DNA from 4 places in the Serratia plymuthica genome. Region 2 is predicted to be linked to each of the others. Evidence: predicted binding sites of a transcription regulator. Region 2 holds the regulator's gene; each other region holds the start of a gene.
What was found. The regulator Fur, encoded in region 2, represses iron uptake genes when iron is present. The targets are predictions, from matches to a motif close to ATAATAATGAGAACNACTATCAA.

Region 1 (4,214 bases), 980 kb from region 2:
ACTATATGGTCGCCGGGGTTGAAAGCTATACGCCGTTGATGGCGAAAGCGCCGAAGGTATTCAACTTCTTCTTCCGTCAGCCCTGGGTGCGTGAGCTGAGCCGCAACGCTATCGGTATGGTCGATTTGCCAATGCTCTCCAGCCCGACGCTGCGTCAGCAGCTTTCCGGCCACGGCGCCTTGACCATGACGCTGGAGCAACTTGAGGCGTTGAGCGCCGAACAGCGTGAGCAACACGTGCTGATCGTGCAGGATCCCTTCACCAGCTATTACGACGCCAAGGTGGTGGCGGACTTTGTACGGCTGGTGGAAAAACTCGGTTACCAGCCGGTGCTGCTGCCCTTCTCGCCGAACGGCAAGGCGCAGCATATCAAAGGCTTCTTGACGCGCTTTGCCCGCACCGCGCGCAAAACCGCCGATTTCCTCAATCGAGTGGCCAAGCTCGGGATGCCGCTGGTAGGGGTCGATCCGGCGCTGGTGCTGTGCTATCGCGACGAATATAGCGAGATCCTCGGCGAAACGCGCGGTGACTTCCAGGTGCAACTGGTACATGAATGGCTGCAACAACTGCTGGCGGAACGTGCCGAGCAACCGGCGACCGGCGAGGCCTGGTACCTGTTTGGCCACTGTACCGAAACCACGGCGCTGCCGGCCAGCGGCCAGCATTGGGCGTCGATCTTCTCGCGCTTCGGGGCCAGGCTGGAAAACGTCAGCGTGGGCTGTTGCGGCATGGCGGGCACCTACGGGCATGAAGTGAAGAACCTGGAGAATTCGCTCGGGATTTATGAGCTATCATGGCACCAGGCGTTGCAACGTTTGCCGCGGCAACGTTGTCTGGCGACCGGCTATTCTTGTCGCAGCCAGGTCAAACGCATTGAGGGTAACGGCGTGCGCCACCCGTTACAGGCACTTCTGGAGATGATTGCGTGAAATTGTGGAAACGAGAAACGACGCTGGAGCAGTTAAACCGCGCCGGTGAGGGATGCATGGTAAGCCATGTGGGGATTCACTTCACCCGGCTGGAAGACGATTTTCTTGAAGCCACGATGCCGGTGGACCACCGCACCCGGCAACCTTTCGGGTTGCTGCACGGCGGGGCATCGGTGGTGCTGGCGGAGTCGATGGGATCGATGGCCGGCTATCTGTGCAGCGAAGGGGAGCAGAAAGTGGTGGGGCTGGAAATCAATGCCAACCATTTGCGGGCGGCGTTTGAAGGGCAGGTGCGCGGCGTATGCCGTGCGCTGCACGTGGGCCGGCGGCATCAGGTGTGGCAGATCGAGATATTCGATTCGCGTGACCGGTTGTGCTGCACCTCACGCTTGACCACCGCAGTGATCGACTGATCCTCCCACCCGCAGGCGCCTTGCCTGCGGGTGCTCCGTTGCCGTTCCGCAGGCGTTTAGAGCTGGAACGGCACCCGCTTGACGAAATCCTTCTGGAAGGCGTTAGCCTTCTCCCAGGTGCCTTCCATCGCATATTTCTGGCAGATTAAGGTCAGGGTATGACGGGCAAAATGATAGCTCTGAACCCGAAACAGCTGGCAACGCTGCGGATTGTTGATTTCGACGATCAGCCGGTTATGCAGTTTGCTCAGCGCATGCAAATAGCTTTCATCATCACCGTTTTCCAGACACAGATTGGCCATGTTCAGGCTGACGTTATTGTAGCGCTTCAGATGGTTGATATTGCACTCTGGCCGCCTGAGCGACGCCTCCGCCATGTAGAAATCTACCGTGGCATCACGCACGCTGAATTTATAGTCATCAATTTTGCCCAACAGCCACGCACCGATCGAAATAGCCATTATATCCGCGCCACCTGAATTTAAATGATAATCATTATCATATTTACGGATGCGTTCGCGATCAATCATTCTGTTGAAATTTTTATCGGCCGCCGGGGCTGCATTTGTTCTGCTACGGCCCAATATCAGTCAGTAGCGGCTAAACTTTAAGCAATGCCAGCGGTTTCGGCCACTGCGGGAGGGCGGCGCAAACAACGGAAAACACCGCGAATTGTCAATAAACGCATTTTTGAGACAGACAAAATGTTGAAATAGGTATTTTCTATGAATGTTTAGATCGACAATAAAAGCCGGTGCTGCAAAGAGGACGGGCCAGCGGTTGGGCGGGGCGGTGATACAGGATGTACAGCAAATTCATAAGGATAAAATGAACGCGTCTCCACCGGACTGTGTCAGGCGCTCAGACTGTTCCCTATTGAGGCAGCATAAAAATGGGCTTTTGGCGGATACCCCCGCAAAACAAACGGTTGAAGTGATAATTGTTATCACTAACATATAAGAAACCCAGATTGGCTGCGGTAAAACACGAGTGTGAGGTAGGCCATATGCAAACGGAAAATGTCGGCACCTTTTCTCTGGACGAAAATGTCTGGCAAGGCATTTTGCTCAGTGACGACGCCGTACGACAAATTACTAAATTGATGCAGCAGGATCCGCAAGTGAAGGGGCTGCAACTCGGGGTGAAGCAATCAGGCTGCGCCGGGTTTGCCTATGTGCTGGATCTCACCCGTGCCCCGGCAGAAGACGACCTGCTGTTCGAGCGCGATGGCGCAAAACTGTATGTGCCGCTGAAAGCCATGCCGTTCATCGATGGCACCACGGTAGATTTTGTCCGTGAAGGGCTGAATCAAATATTCAAATTCAATAACCCTAAAGCTCAGCATGCCTGCGGGTGCGGCGAGAGCTTTGGCGTTTGAGCGATGCAATCAACATGACACGAAGCAATATAGAAATGCCTAATGAAGTGCAGGCTTGGGTCAGCGAAGGTCGCTACAAAGAAGGCTTTTTCACCCAGTTGGATACCGATGAATTGGCGACGGGCATCAACGAAGACGTGGTGCGCGCCATCTCGGCCAAGCGCAACGAACCTGAGTGGATGCTGGAATTCCGCCTGGAGGCTTACCGTGCCTGGCTGCAAATGGAAGAGCCGCATTGGTTGAAAGCGAACTATGACCGGCTGAACTACCAGGATTACAGCTATTACTCCGCGCCCTCCTGCGGCAGCTGCGACGACGCCTGCGGTTCCCAGCCCGGTGCCGAACAGCAACCCGGCGCGGCAACCGAAAACAGCTATCTGACCAGCGAGGTTGAGCTGGCGTTTAACCAACTCGGCGTGCCGGTGCGCGAAGGCAGCGAAGTGGCGGTAGACGCGATCTTCGACTCGGTATCGGTCTCCACTACCTACCGCGAAAAACTGGCGGAAAGCGGGGTGATTTTCTGCTCGTTCGGCGAGGCGATTCAGGAATATCCGGATCTGGTGCGCAAGTACCTGGGCCGCGTCGTCCCGTCCAATGATAACTTCTTTGCCGCGCTGAACGCCGCAGTGGCCTCCGACGGCACTTTTGTCTACGTGCCGAAAGGCGTGCGCTGCCCGATGGAGCTATCGACCTATTTCCGCATTAACGCCGCCAAAACCGGTCAGTTCGAACGCACCATCCTGATTGCCGATGAAGGCAGCTACGTCAGCTACATCGAAGGTTGCTCAGCCCCGGTGCGCGACAGCTATCAGCTGCATGCGGCGGTAGTGGAAGTGATCCTGCACAAAGACGCCGAAGTGAAATATTCAACGGTGCAAAACTGGTTCTCCGGCGGCGACAGCAAAGGCGGCATTCTCAACTTCGTGACCAAGCGCGCATTATGCGAAGGCGCGGGATCGAAGATGTCCTGGACCCAGTCGGAAACCGGTTCGGCGATCACCTGGAAATACCCGAGCGTGATCCTGCAGGGCGATAACTCAATCGGCGAGTTTTTCTCGGTGGCGCTGACCAGCGGCCATCAACAGGCGGATACCGGCACCAAGATGATCCACATCGGCAAAAACACCCGATCGACCATCATTGCCAAAGGCATCTCCGCCGGGCACAGCGAGAACACCTACCGCGGCCTGGTGAAGATCCTGCCGGGGGCGGAAAACGCGCGTAACTTTACCCAATGCGACTCGATGCTGATTGGGCCGGACAGCGGCGCCCATACTTTCCCGTACGTAGAGGCCCGCAATAACAGCGCACAGCTGGAACACGAAGCGACCACCTCGAAAATCGGCGATGACCAACTGTTCTACTGCTTGCAGCGCGGTATCAGCGAAGACAATGCCATCTCTATGATCGTCAACGGATTCTGCAAGGACGTGTTCTCTGAACTGCCGCTGGAATTCGCCGTCGAGGCGCAAAAGTTATTGGCCATCAGCCTGG
Region 2 (4,214 bases):
AAAAACCGGAGGCGGTACTGCGTGCCATCCACCGTTTTCTCGGCGAAGCCTGAATAAAAACCGCCCACTGGCGAAAAAACGCGCTAAAGATAACGGCTTAGCGCGTTTTCGGTTCAGTTAAACATTGTCGTTGCTCTATCTGCTGGGGTAATATGGCGCGCTATAATTTTGCCGCCCTGCTCTGCGTGTTCAGTAACGTCAGGCCGGGGGTGAATTTGGGTTAGGGTTTATTGACCCGAAGTGTGTTAACCGAACCGTCCGGAAGCGTATACGCTTTTTGATGCAAACTCCCTTGCAGTACCGCTACCTATGGCAAAAGAACAAACGGATCGCACGACGCTGGATCTGTTCGCAGATGAACGCCGTCCGGGGCGCCCGAAAACCAACCCGCTATCCCGAGATGAACAGCTTAGAATCAATAAGCGTAATCAGCTTCGACGCGATAAAGTCCGTGGCTTACGGCGCGTGGAACTGAAAATCAACGCGGATGCGGTGGACGCCCTGAACAAACTGGCGGAACAGCGTAATATCAGCCGCAGCGAGCTTATTGAGCAAATGCTGCTGGCACAACTGGCGGATGAACAGCCGGAACATTGATCTTTGCAGCCGCACATGCGGCACGGTGTTATGGATGACACCGATCAACACCGTTTTATTCCTCCCGGCATCGCATAAACGCGATAAAACCCCGGGGTAAATCTCTGGCATGATACGCACTTACCGGTAAGAGGCAGATTCTTGCCATGTCATCATTTTAATCGGTGTTATCGCGTTCAACGCTAACATCGTGCAATGCAATTAATTGAATTTAAAGGTTATACGCGATATGGCTAATGTAGGCATTTTCTTTGGCAGCGACACTGGCAATACCGAAAACATTGCCAAGATGATCCAGAAAATTCTTCAGCAGCAGTTTGGCAAAGAGGTGTCGGAAATCCGCGACATCGCCAAAAGCAGCAAAGAGGATCTGGAAGCTTTCGACATTCTGCTGTTGGGTATTCCTACCTGGTACTACGGCGAAGCCCAGTGCGATTGGGATGATTTCTTCCCGACGCTGGAAGAAATTGATTTCAACGGCAAGCTGGTTGCGCTGTTCGGTTGTGGCGATCAGGAAGACTACGCGGAATATTTCTGTGATGCGATGGGCACCATCCGCGACATCATTGAGCCACACGGCGCCGCGATTGTCGGCCACTGGCCGACCAAGGGTTACCACTTCGAAGCATCGAAAGGTCTGGCGGACGACAATTTCTTCATCGGCCTGGCGATTGACGAAGATCGTCAACCGGAATTGACCAACGAACGCGTCGCAGCCTGGGTGAAGCAGATCAGCGAAGAACTGAGCCTGGCCGATATCGTCGGCTAACCCTCAAAGGTTGAACAAAAGCCCTGCAAAGTGCATAGTGTTGCCAGCAGGGCCGTTCATCGGCAGCACGGATTTCTGCAATAGAAGCTACATGTTTGTAACTTCCCACATCGTCAAGGTAGACTGAGATATCGGTTTATCCCATCCATCAAGACGTTGCGTGTGTAACATGCAATTGTGCCATGATATCTTTGTTAACAACCGGCGGTTTCCATTTAGGGCAACCGGTTCTATAATGACACGCAATTAACTCTTTGTGCCGACCGATGCCACAGGCAAAAATGCCTCAACTTGATTAGCATAGTAACAGGACTGAATCCGCATGACTGACAACAACACCGCATTGAAGAAGGCCGGCCTAAAAGTCACGCTTCCGCGACTCAAAATCCTGGAAGTACTGCAAAATCCGGAATGCCATCACGTCAGTGCGGAAGATTTGTACAAAAAACTGATCGACATGGGCGAAGAAATTGGCCTGGCGACGGTTTACCGCGTACTGAACCAGTTTGATGATGCCGGCATTGTAACCCGTCATAATTTCGAAGGCGGCAAGTCCGTGTTCGAATTGACCCAACAGCATCACCACGATCACCTGATTTGCCTGGACTGCGGCAAAGTGATCGAATTCAGCGATGAGTCTATCGAAGTGCGTCAGCGTGATATCGCCAAGCAGCATGGTATCAAGCTCACCAACCACAGCCTGTACCTGTATGGTCACTGTGAAATCGGTGATTGCCGCGAAGACGACACCTTGCACGACAAAAAATAATGCCCTCAACCGGCATTGAGAACCGCCTTAACGGCGGTTTTTTTATGCCTCCAGGCAGGGATAAAAAAATCCCCGGACAGGCCCGGGGAAAATCACATCCGAAAGACAACAATTGCAGCGGCACTTCTCCGCGGTACTTCTCTCACTACCCACTGACACTCACTTCACCGTCAACTCACCCGCCGACACGCGGATGGGTAAACTCGTCACAATGCATATTCAAGCAACAGCAGCCGATCGAAGAAAATCGGCCAGGCATCGTCGAAAACGCCGCGAACGCGGAACCCTTGCTTCAAGTAGATTTGGCAGGCATCGCTGCTTTGCCATACGCACAGCACGATATGTTTCGCCCGGCGCTGCTGCGCGCGCTGCTTAATCAGAGCAAACAACGGGTTAAAATAGCCCTGCCCGCGAAACCGGCTCTCGATGGCCAGGCTGCAGATAAAGTAATCGTCCTCCGTGCACTGCGTTCGCACAAAACCGTCGTAGGCCTCATCCAGCGGCTTTATTTCATCGCGATATAGATAGCTCGCCTCAACGCCATATAACTCGTCGAGACTCGCCGCAGTGAAAAATCCGACAAACGCCCCGCACCGATCGTAAGCCAGGGTAATCAGGTCCAGATAGGGGTCGATATTTTGCGCCTGCTGCAGAGAGACCAAACCCATCCCGGCCGGGTTGCCGGCGGAACAATACTCCAGGTAGCTGGTGGCAAAAATCAGCTTCGCCATGCGAGTCTTGTCCGCGTCGTCCGCCTGGCACCCCGGCAGAAAATGCAACCCGCCCTGCGATAGCGGCAATACCGCATCGCCCGCGCCGACGGTTGGCCGCCAGTAATGGCCCTCATCGATCTGCCGTCGGTTATCGGCTATCAAATACTCGCCGAAAAGCCGGTTCACCCGATCCAGCGCGCGATCATGAGACAGCACCGAATAGTAATGGTAGTGATCGATATCGGACCTTATCTGCGCCGGATAGGCCATGCGCGGCACCTCATCGACGGTAAATATTTCCGCATGGCGCGCCAGGTCCATCGGTTGCTCAAGCTGCCAATCCACCTGCTCCAGCCGATCAATGCATTGCCGATAGCTGCGCAGTTCCTCCTCCCCGAGCGGCAACCTCTCATTGGTGATCACATCTTCCAACAGGCGCATGCCGCGGATACCGCAGGTCACCGCCTGCGGAACAGCGTCATAATGAACCCCATGATCCTGGCAAAAACTATCGTGGCTGAGGAAAGTCCTGCCAATGTGGCGGCTCCACAACAGATAAAACGCATCGAACAACTTTCTTTCATAGATGGGGTTTTTATCCGGCACGTCACCGGTTTGCGCCGCATGGATCCGATCCAGGCCCGCCAATATTTTGCACAGCGACCTATCGCCGCTGCGGCCAATGATCATCCCGGTTTCATCAAGAAACAAATTCAACCCGCTGACGTGGCTGACTTCGCCATCGGGCAGGAGCTGAAGGTAATCCGGCACTTCCGGCTTCAGCAGGAAAAACGTCGCCGAACGGTGCGGAAGGGTGTCGATATCCATGTACATTCCGCCCATTTCAATCAGGATCAAAAAGCGAAAGTAATCAGAAAGCGTGGCGTAATAGCGCTTATCATGGAGCACGTGGATAAAACCCAGGTTGCCGCCGACCCTTTTTTGCGCCAGTTCACTCAGCGAATGCACCTGCAACCGGTGGTTGCCGGCATCGAACTCCCCCAGCAGCCCGCCTTTCACTTCCGCCGCAGGGGTAAAATACGCCTCGTTTTTGAGTTGCCGCGCATCCCATACCCAGAGCATCCCGGTCCATTCGTCGGCGATTGTGCTGCGAACAGCCTGCTGCGCATCTCCCCATTGGGAGATAACCTCTCTGGCATCGTCTGGAATGGCGCCGCCCAGCCAAATGCGGTGCAGCAATTTTTCCTGCGCGGCCAACTGGCGCGTAGGAACGCAAAATAATGAGGAGCACTGCGCGGCATCGAATAAATGCCCTTGTTCAGCCAGCCACGCCCGCAGTTGGCCAACCCCTCGCCGGTACTGCCCCAGCAACGCCGGGGAACGCTGGCGCTGATATTTCACGAAC
Region 3 (4,214 bases), 2.4 Mb from region 2:
CAGAGGTTCAGCATAGCCTGAGTTGATCGGGAGGGACAGGATATCCCGCCCGAAAATAACCGGGCGGGGAGATGCATCAGAACGTGGTCCAGTTGTCTTGCGCTACCGCTGACTGCGTTTTAATCGCCGGGGCTTTTGGCGCGCGGGTTTTCGCCACGGCGGCGTTGGCTTGCTGCTCCGCCAGGCGGAACACCGAGACGCTTTGCAGCAGCATTTCAGCCTGCTCTTCCAGCGAGTCGGCGGCGGCGGCGGATTCCTCCACCAGTGCGGCATTCTGTTGGGTGGTGTGATCCATTTCGACAATCGCCTGGCCGATCTGGGCGATGCCGCGCGTCTGCTCGTCGGAGGCGGCGGCGATCTCCGCCATGATGTCGCGCACGTGGGTCACCGACAGGACAATTTGTTCCATGGTGCTGCCGGTATTCTCCACCAGGGTGGTGCCGGTTTGCACCCGGCTGACCGATTCGGCGATCAGCCCTTCGATCTCTTTTGCCGCCTGGGCACTGCGTTGCGCCAGATTGCGTACTTCGCTGGCCACCACCGAAAAGCCGCGCCCCTGTTCGCCGGCGCGCGCCGCTTCTACGGCGGCATTGAGCGCCAGAATATTGGTCTGGAAAGCAATACCGTTGATCAGGGTGGTAATTTCGGCGATGCGTCGCGAACTACTGGAAATATCGCGCATGGTGCTGACCACGTTCGCCACCAGCTTGCCGCCCTGTTGGGCAGTTTGCGAAGCGTCGGTAGCCAGTTGGTTGGCGTGGTGAGCATTTTCGGCGTTCTGCTTCACCGTGGCGGTCAGTTGCTCCATGCTGGCGGCGGTCTCTTCTACCGCCGCCGCCTGCTGTTCGGTGCGAGAGGACAAATCGGTGTTGCCTGCGGCAATCTCCGCCGCGGCGGTGGAGACCTGGCGGACCCCCATCTGGATTTTTTCGATCATATCGCGCAGGTTTTGGCTCATCGCCGCCACCGCATTCAGCAATTGGCCCAGCTCGTCGCGGCGGGGGCTGGTCTGCGCCTGGCGCAGATCGCCGTTGGCGATGCGTTCCGCCAGCGCCAGCGTGCTGCGCAACGGCCGGGTGATCTGCAGCGTGATGCGCCAGGCAATCAGCAACCCGGCGATAATGGCAACCAGCGTGGTGATGCCCATCTGCAGCTGCGCCGTATTAATGTCGTTATGGGTTTGCGCCAGTTCGTCCCGCATAAAGGCATTGACCAGCGTACCGACCTCCTGAGCGCTGTCGCCCAGCCGTTGGCTGATCTGCTGTTCCTGTTCGTAGGCCGGCAGGTAAGCTTCGATGCGGTTTTTGTAGTCGTCGAGCGCGCTCAACAGCGGTTGCAGCAGGGGGCGCTGGGCATCGCTGAGCCGTCGGCTGAGTGCGTTTGCCGTGCTGCGTGCGTCATCAATCGCCGTTATCAGCGGCGCTTCAGATTCGCGGTTCAGGCTGAGCAACAGGCCGCGCGCACCGTAGCGCACCAGGGTCAGCTTCTGATTCAACTGAACAAAAGCCAGTTGCAGCTCGCCATTGGTCAGTTGGCGCTCTACCTGATTCAGGCTGTCTTGCACTTCCGACATGTTCCAGCTTTGGCGTACCGCGTCTTTTGCCGCCACCGCCTTTTCGAAGGCGTTTTGCTGTTGCTGGTATTCGCCGATCAATACCATCAGCCGCTGCAGGTCTTGCCGGTTTTGGGCATCCCAGTCCAACGCCTGGCCCTGGTTGATCAACTGCACCGCGTTTTCGATATTGGCGCGGTTATTTTTCAGGTACTCCGGCCGGTAGGTCTGGCCGAACAGCGCGCGGTTATATTTGGCCTGATTGATTTCGTCATTCAGCCGGTTGCTGAAATCGATGCGGTCGGCGCGGGATTCGATGATATGCAGATATTGCGCGCCGGTACCGGCGATGATCGCCGTCAGCAGCAGCATCAGACCAAACCCGAGGCCGAGTTTTTTACCCACGGTGAGATGAACGAACTTTCCTGCCAGTGTTTGCCATGCCGCCATATTATTTTTCCTTTGCGGGCGAACGTCTATTGAACAAACCATCGGCAAAGGGCGGTCAAACTTTAGCGGATTTTGGGCAAAAAAATGCCCGCTTCACGCGGGCATCATCAGTGCCGGGGGCGAATTACTTCTTCGCAGCGAAGCGTGCTGCCGCTTCGTCCCAGTTAACCACGTTCCAGAACGCTTTGATGTAGTCTGGGCGTTTGTTCTGATATTTCAGGTAGTAAGCGTGTTCCCACACGTCCAGGCCAATGATTGGGAAGCCTGAAACGCCGGCAACGGCTTCGCCCATCAGCGGGCTGTCCTGGTTAGCGGTAGATACCACGGCCAGTTTGTCGCCTTTCAGCACCAGCCAGGCCCAACCTGAACCGAAGCGGGTCGCTGCGGCTTTCTCGAACTCTTCCTGGAATTTCTCGACGCTGCCGAAATCGCGCTCGATAGCGGCTTTCAAATCGCCACCCAGCGTGGTGCCGATTTTCAGGCCTTTCCAGAACAGGCTGTGGTTAGCGTGGCCACCGGCGTTGTTACGCATGAAAGTGCGCTTGTCGGCAGGCACTTTATCCAGATCCTGGATCAGCGCTTCAACGCTCAGCGAAGCCAGCTCAGGGTACGCTTCCAGCACGGTGTTCGCGTTGTTGACGTAAGTCTGGTGGTGTTTGGTGTGATGGATTTCCATCGTCTGCTTGTCGAAATGCGGTTCCAGTGCGTCGTAGGCGTACGGCAGGGATGGCAGTGAATAACTCATAATCATCATCTCCAGTGGGGTATGGGCGGCGCAAGGTGCGAGCACCGCGTAAGCAGTCGGATCATTATAGTTAATTAAATGATCTTGAAAATGATTATCAATGCCCTACTTAGTGTAAGGCATTAAATTAATCCACAATGCGCTGCGGGTGAGTAAACACCGTGGCGCGGCCGGGTTTGCTGAAACCGACCAGCGTCAGGTTGCTGCGCTCGGCGATTTCCACCGCCAACGAGGTGGCCGCAGAAACCACGAACAGGATCTCGACGCCGCACATCGCGGATTTTTGCACCATTTCATAGCTGGCACGGCTGGACGTTAATACCGCGCCCTGTTGCCAATCTTGCTTCGCGCGCACGCCGAGCAGCTTGTCGAGCGCTACGTGGCGGCCGACGTCTTCGCAGCCGCCCAGCAGTTCACCCTGCGGCGAAATCCAACTGGCGGCGTGGGTGCAGCCGGTGAGCTGCCCGACGTTCTGCACCTGTTTGAGCTGCCCCAGCGCGTGGTCGAGGTTGGCGAGAGAAAACGTTTGGGTGAACGGCAATGCCGGCAGTGGGCGAAAAATATCTGCTAACTGTTCGATGCCGCACACGCCGCAGCCGGTGCGGCCCGCCATGGCGCGGCGGCGCTCCTTCAGCCCGGCGAAGCGGCGGCTGGAGAGCTCTATTTGCACCTCCAGCCCGTTACAGGTTTGGTTAATCTCTATACTGTAGATATCGCGCGGTGACTCGATAATGCCTTCGGACAGCGAAAAGCCGAGGGCGAATGCCTCCAGATCTTTTGGCGTACACATCATCACCACGTGAGAGATGCCGTTATAGACCAGGGCGACCGGCACTTCTTCCGCCAGCCAGTCCGGCTGCGCGGTGGCGAGTTGCCCGCGCTGATAAACCTGGGCCTGGGTCACCCCTGTGAGCGAGGTCTCATTTATGTGCTGCTCTGGGTTTATAGTGTTCACTTAACTGGCACCTGTTTGTAACAACCCCATATACGCTGTGGTAATATTGCCGCGTAAAAACAAGATCGATTTTAGCGCTTCCCGCTTCAAGGGGGAAAGCGCCATTTGAAACAATGTGACAATCGAGAGTGAAAGGAGACCCCCATGCAGGTCAGCAGAAGGCAGTTCTTTAAGATCTGCGCTGGCGGTATGGCAGGAACGACGGTAGCCGCACTGGGCTTTGCCCCGGAAGTGGCGTTAGCGGAGACCCGGCAGTACAAACTGCTGCGCGCCCGTGAAACCCGTAATACCTGTACGTATTGTTCCGTCGGCTGTGGGCTGTTGATGTACAGCCTTGGTGATGGCGCCAAAAACGCCAAAGAAAGCATATTCCACATTGAAGGGGACCCGGATCACCCGGTAAACCGCGGCGCGCTTTGCCCGAAAGGCGCGGGGCTGGTCGACTTCATCCACAGTGCTAGCCGTCTCCAGTTTCCGGAGTATCGTGCGCCAGGTTCGGATAAATGGCAGCG
Region 4 (4,214 bases), 740 kb from region 2:
GGTTTGCTTAGCCATTAACCACCTTACGCCGGTTGGTTGCAAGCATGAAAACGTATGTTTTGGTCAATCGCTTGTTAAGCGTGAGTATTTTGTTTTTTTATGAAAGGCTGCTCAATTGGTTTGTTATGTTATAATGTAACAAATTAACGATTACCGGAGAGCGCAATGACCGTCGTTTCCTTGTTAAACCCACAGCAGCTCCTGGCCATGCCGGAGTCTGATTATATGAACCCGGCACAGCAGGCGTTTTTTCGCCAACGCCTGCTGGAGGAGCAGCAAAAACTGCTGCTGCACATAGAGGCGTTGAAACGTGACATCGACGGCGGTGAGGTGACCGGCGACGAAGCGGATAAAGCCGCGCGTGAAGAAGACCTGCGATTGCTGTTCCGCCAGTTGGATCGCGAAAGCCGCTTGCTGCCAAAGATCGCTGCGGCGCTGACCCGGCTTTACAACGGCGAATATGGCTACTGCCTGGAAACCGGAGAACCTATTGGCCTGGCACGTCTGCTATTGCGACCCACGGCGGAACTGAGCATTGAAGCGAAAACCGCTCAGGAAATGCGTGAGCCGCACTTGCGCAAGAGAGGCTGATGCGAAGATTGGCTGCCTGGGGCAAAGGGCATTTTGCAGTCATTTTAAGCAAACGCACGTTAACTTGTTGGAGACTGTAGGAGTTTTCGGGTTTTACCGTTGACCTGATGGGCCGCTTCGGCTTTTATGAGGGTACGACCACAGAGAGACGGAAGCGCCATGGAACAATTACGAGGTTTGTACCCGCCGTTAGCAGCGTATGACAGCGGTTGGCTGGACACAGGGGATGGCCACCGGATCTACTGGGAACTGAGCGGCAACCCTAAGGGTAAGCCGGCGGTATTTATTCATGGCGGGCCGGGCGGCGGTATTTCCTCCTATCACCGCCAACTGTTCGATCCGCAGCGCTATAAGGTGCTGCTGTTCGATCAGCGCGGCTGCGGCCGCTCCAAACCGCACGCCAGCCTGGACAACAACACGACCTGGCACCTGGTGCAGGACATTGAACGCCTGCGCGAAATGGCCGGTGTGGATCAATGGCTGGTGTTCGGCGGCTCATGGGGATCGACGCTGGCGCTGGCCTATGCGCAAACCCATCCGCAGCGCGTTAGCGAACTGGTGTTGCGGGGTATTTTCACGCTGCGCAAGCAGGAGCTGAGCTGGTATTACCAGGATGGTGCTTCACGCTTCTTCCCGGAGAAATGGGAACGCGTGCTGTCGATTCTTTCAGAAGAAGAGCGCAAGGACGTGATCGCGGCCTACCGCCAGCGTTTGACCTCAAAGGATCTGCAAGTGCAGCTCGAAGCGGCGAAGCTGTGGAGCGTGTGGGAAGGGGAGACGGTAACGCTGTTGCCAAGCACCGAGTCCGCCTCCTTTGGTGAGGATGACTTTGCGCTGGCGTTCGCCCGCATCGAAAACCACTACTTTACCCATCAGGGCTTCCTGGACAGCGATGACCAGTTGCTGCGCAACGTTTCGTTGATTCGCCATATCCCGGCGGTGATCATCCATGGCCGTTACGACATGGCTTGTCAGGTGCAAAATGCCTGGGATTTGGCGAAGGTCTGGCCGGAGGCGGAGTTGCATATCGTCGAGGGGGCCGGACACTCCTTCGATGAACCGGGTATCCTGCATCAGTTGATGCTGGCTACCGACAGGTTTGCCGCAAAATAACGCAAAACCCGCCATAACGGCGGGTTTTTTTTACCTGGATTTCGGCTCGTACGGCAGGCGCGAATACTTGTGTGATTCGACGCGATAGAACGCCACGCGTTCGCGGAAATAATCGCGCAGGTGCGCCGGCTGCTCGCGCTCAACCATTTCTGGGATCACCGGCATGTTATAGCGTTCTTTAAACGCCACGCCGGAAGCCGCGAGATCAACGTTCACTTTGTCCATCTCTTCTTTGGAAAGCTCTGCCAGATTGTAACCCACCGTATTCTCCTTACTGTCACCGCATTGGATCAGCGCAGAAGGTAATGCACCCGGCGGCGCTTGGCAAGCCTGAAGCGCAAGGAGAGCAGGGCGGGGGGAATAACGTTGGCCATCAGCGATTATTTATTATGATGAAGGCAATGCAATCTATTTATTTTATTAAATAAGAATGATTCGCTTTTTGGTTAAATATACAGATGAAAATAGTTATCATAATAATTTGAGTGAATAATTGAGTTTTAATATAACTAGTTGATTTTTATGTTTTTAAAAATAAAACTTAGCGTAATTTAAATCAGGTGTTTTTATTTTGTTCTTACCGAGGCATAATACGGAAAAATTAAATCGATACCTGCAAAATAAAAGGGATAATTATGCTGACGCAAGAAATGACCAAAAAGCTGAATGAGCAACTGAATCTGGAATTTTATTCCGCCAACATGTACCTGCAAATGAGTGCATGGTGCAGCGATAAAGGCTTTGAGGGCGCGGCCGCATTTCTTAAAGAGCATTCTCAGGAAGAGATGCAGCACATGCAACGTCTGTTCGATTATCTGAGCGATACCGGCTCCCTGCCGCTGCTGGGCAGCATCGCCGCGCCGCCGGTTGAGTTCGAATCCCTGGCGGACGTGTTCCAACAGACTTACGAACATGAGCAACTGATTACTCGCCAGATCAACGAACTGGCGCACGCGGCAATGACCGCTCATGACTACTCTACCTTCAACTTCCTGCAGTGGTATGTCGCTGAGCAGCACGAAGAAGAGAAACTGTTCAAATCCGTGCTGGATAAACTGGCGCTGGTGGGCAACAGCGGCAAGGCTCTGTTCTTCATCGATAAAGATCTGAAGAAAATGGGTGCAGCCGGTGAAAACGGCCAGGGCTGATAACCCTCGCTGAAAAACCGCGTGTCGGGCTTTGCCTGGCGCGCTTTTTTTTTGCCCTGGATTTAACGTGGTTTTACAGCGATACGTGCTGCCAGATCGCAGAATGCCAGCGTTCTGCTCGACTTACGGATCGAGTCTCGTTATCATTTAATACGATACGCTACAGGGAGGGTAGAGAGTCAAAACAGCGGGTTAGCCGTTATTCCCGCTCCTTCTGTTTACCCGTGGCGCAATCATCTGCGGTGGGTTACGGCTGCCGGCCTTAACCCTTATCACCCTCGATTATTGCTTTAAGGGATATCACTGTGATCGGTAAAATTCGCTCTTCGTATCGCCTGCTTTCTACCATTTTCGTGCTGTTTGTCGGGCTGTCTTCACAGCAGGCGCTGGCGCATGCCCATTTAAAAGTGCAGACGCCGGCGGAAGATGCCATCGTCAGCCCGGCACCGAAGGTGCTGACGCTCAATTTCTCCGAAGGTATTGAGCCTAACTTCAGCGGCGTGAAAATCACCGGCCCGAACGACGCCAAAGTGAAAACCGGTAAATTGCAGCTCGACGCGAACAACAGCACCCAGATCAATTTGCCTATCGAAGACGATCTGGCTGCCGGTAAATATAACGTCAGCTGGCATGTGGTTTCGGTCGACGGTCATAAAACCAAAGGCCAGTACAGTTTCACCGTCAACTAAGCTATGAGTCTGGCGGCCCTGTTTGTTCTGTGTCGCTTTGTGCACTTTGCGGCGGTGATGCTGATGTTTGGCACCAGCCTGTTCACCGCCTTATTGTCGCCGCAGCGCCTTTCCCCGTATCTCTCTCGTGACGTGCGTCCTCTGCTGGTCTCCAGCACCTGGCTTGCCGGGCTTTCTGCCGTGGCGCTGCTGGCTATTCAAGCCGGGCAGATGGGGGATGGCTGGGCCGATACCTGGCAACCCGAGGTTTGGTGGGCGGTACTGGGCACCACCTTCGGCGAGATCTGGCGCTGGCATTTGGGCATGTCGCTGCTGGCGTTGTTAAGCCTGTGGCTGCCGGATCGGCGCCGTGTACGGCTTTTGGCGCTGCTTTCCACGTTGTTGCTGGTCAGCATGGCGTTTATCGGCCATGCGGCGATGCATGGGGGTGCACTCGGCGTGCTGCACCGTTTTAACCATGCACTGCACCTGTTGGCCGCCGGTTACTGGTTCGGCAGCTTGCTGCCGCTGTTGCTCTGTCTGCGCTATCTTGCCCAGCCGCAATGGCGCAGCGACGCGGTGAGCACCTTGATACGTTTCTCACGCTGGGGGCACCTGGCGGTGGCGTTGGTGATATTGACCGGCGTAATTAACAGTTTGATTATTCTCGGCAACTGGCCGCTGGACGTGGCTT

Region 1: a site for Fur is predicted at 2,276-2,298, ahead of sufA (Fe-S cluster assembly scaffold SufA). Genes of this name have one in related genera too.
Region 3: a site for Fur is predicted at 2,826-2,848, ahead of sodA (superoxide dismutase [Mn]). Genes of this name have one in related genera too.
Region 4: a site for Fur is predicted at 2,163-2,185, ahead of ftnA (non-heme ferritin). Genes of this name have one in related genera too.

The regions. Positions count from the first base shown of each region.
Region 1 covers NZ_CP068771.1:2,004,764-2,008,977, forward strand. Annotated here, with positions in the region: gene ydiJ (D-2-hydroxyglutarate dehydrogenase YdiJ) at 1-929, shown strand, start outside; gene menI (1,4-dihydroxy-2-naphthoyl-CoA hydrolase) at 926-1,342, shown strand; gene JK621_RS09560 (hypothetical protein) at 1,399-1,803, opposite strand; gene sufA (Fe-S cluster assembly scaffold SufA) at 2,349-2,720, shown strand; gene sufB (Fe-S cluster assembly protein SufB) at 2,735-4,214, shown strand, end outside.
Region 2 covers NZ_CP068771.1:1,026,799-1,031,012, reverse strand. Annotated here, with positions in the region: gene ybfF (esterase) at 1-53, shown strand, start outside; gene ybfE (LexA regulated protein) at 310-597, shown strand; gene fldA (flavodoxin FldA) at 827-1,366, shown strand; gene fur (ferric iron uptake transcriptional regulator) at 1,689-2,135, shown strand; gene JK621_RS04845 (glycosyltransferase) at 2,342-4,214, opposite strand, start outside.
Region 3 covers NZ_CP068771.1:3,457,656-3,461,869, reverse strand. Annotated here, with positions in the region: gene JK621_RS16140 (methyl-accepting chemotaxis protein) at 77-2,002, opposite strand; gene sodA (superoxide dismutase [Mn]) at 2,127-2,747, opposite strand; gene fdhD (formate dehydrogenase accessory sulfurtransferase FdhD) at 2,875-3,702, opposite strand; gene fdnG (formate dehydrogenase-N subunit alpha) at 3,847-4,214, shown strand, end outside.
Region 4 covers NZ_CP068771.1:1,767,012-1,771,225, forward strand. Annotated here, with positions in the region: gene JK621_RS08380 (TraR/DksA C4-type zinc finger protein) at 166-591, shown strand; gene pip (prolyl aminopeptidase) at 751-1,704, shown strand; gene JK621_RS08390 (DNA polymerase III subunit theta) at 1,735-1,965, opposite strand; gene ftnA (non-heme ferritin) at 2,340-2,852, shown strand; gene yobA (CopC domain-containing protein YobA) at 3,158-3,541, shown strand; gene copD (copper homeostasis membrane protein CopD) at 3,545-4,214, shown strand, end outside.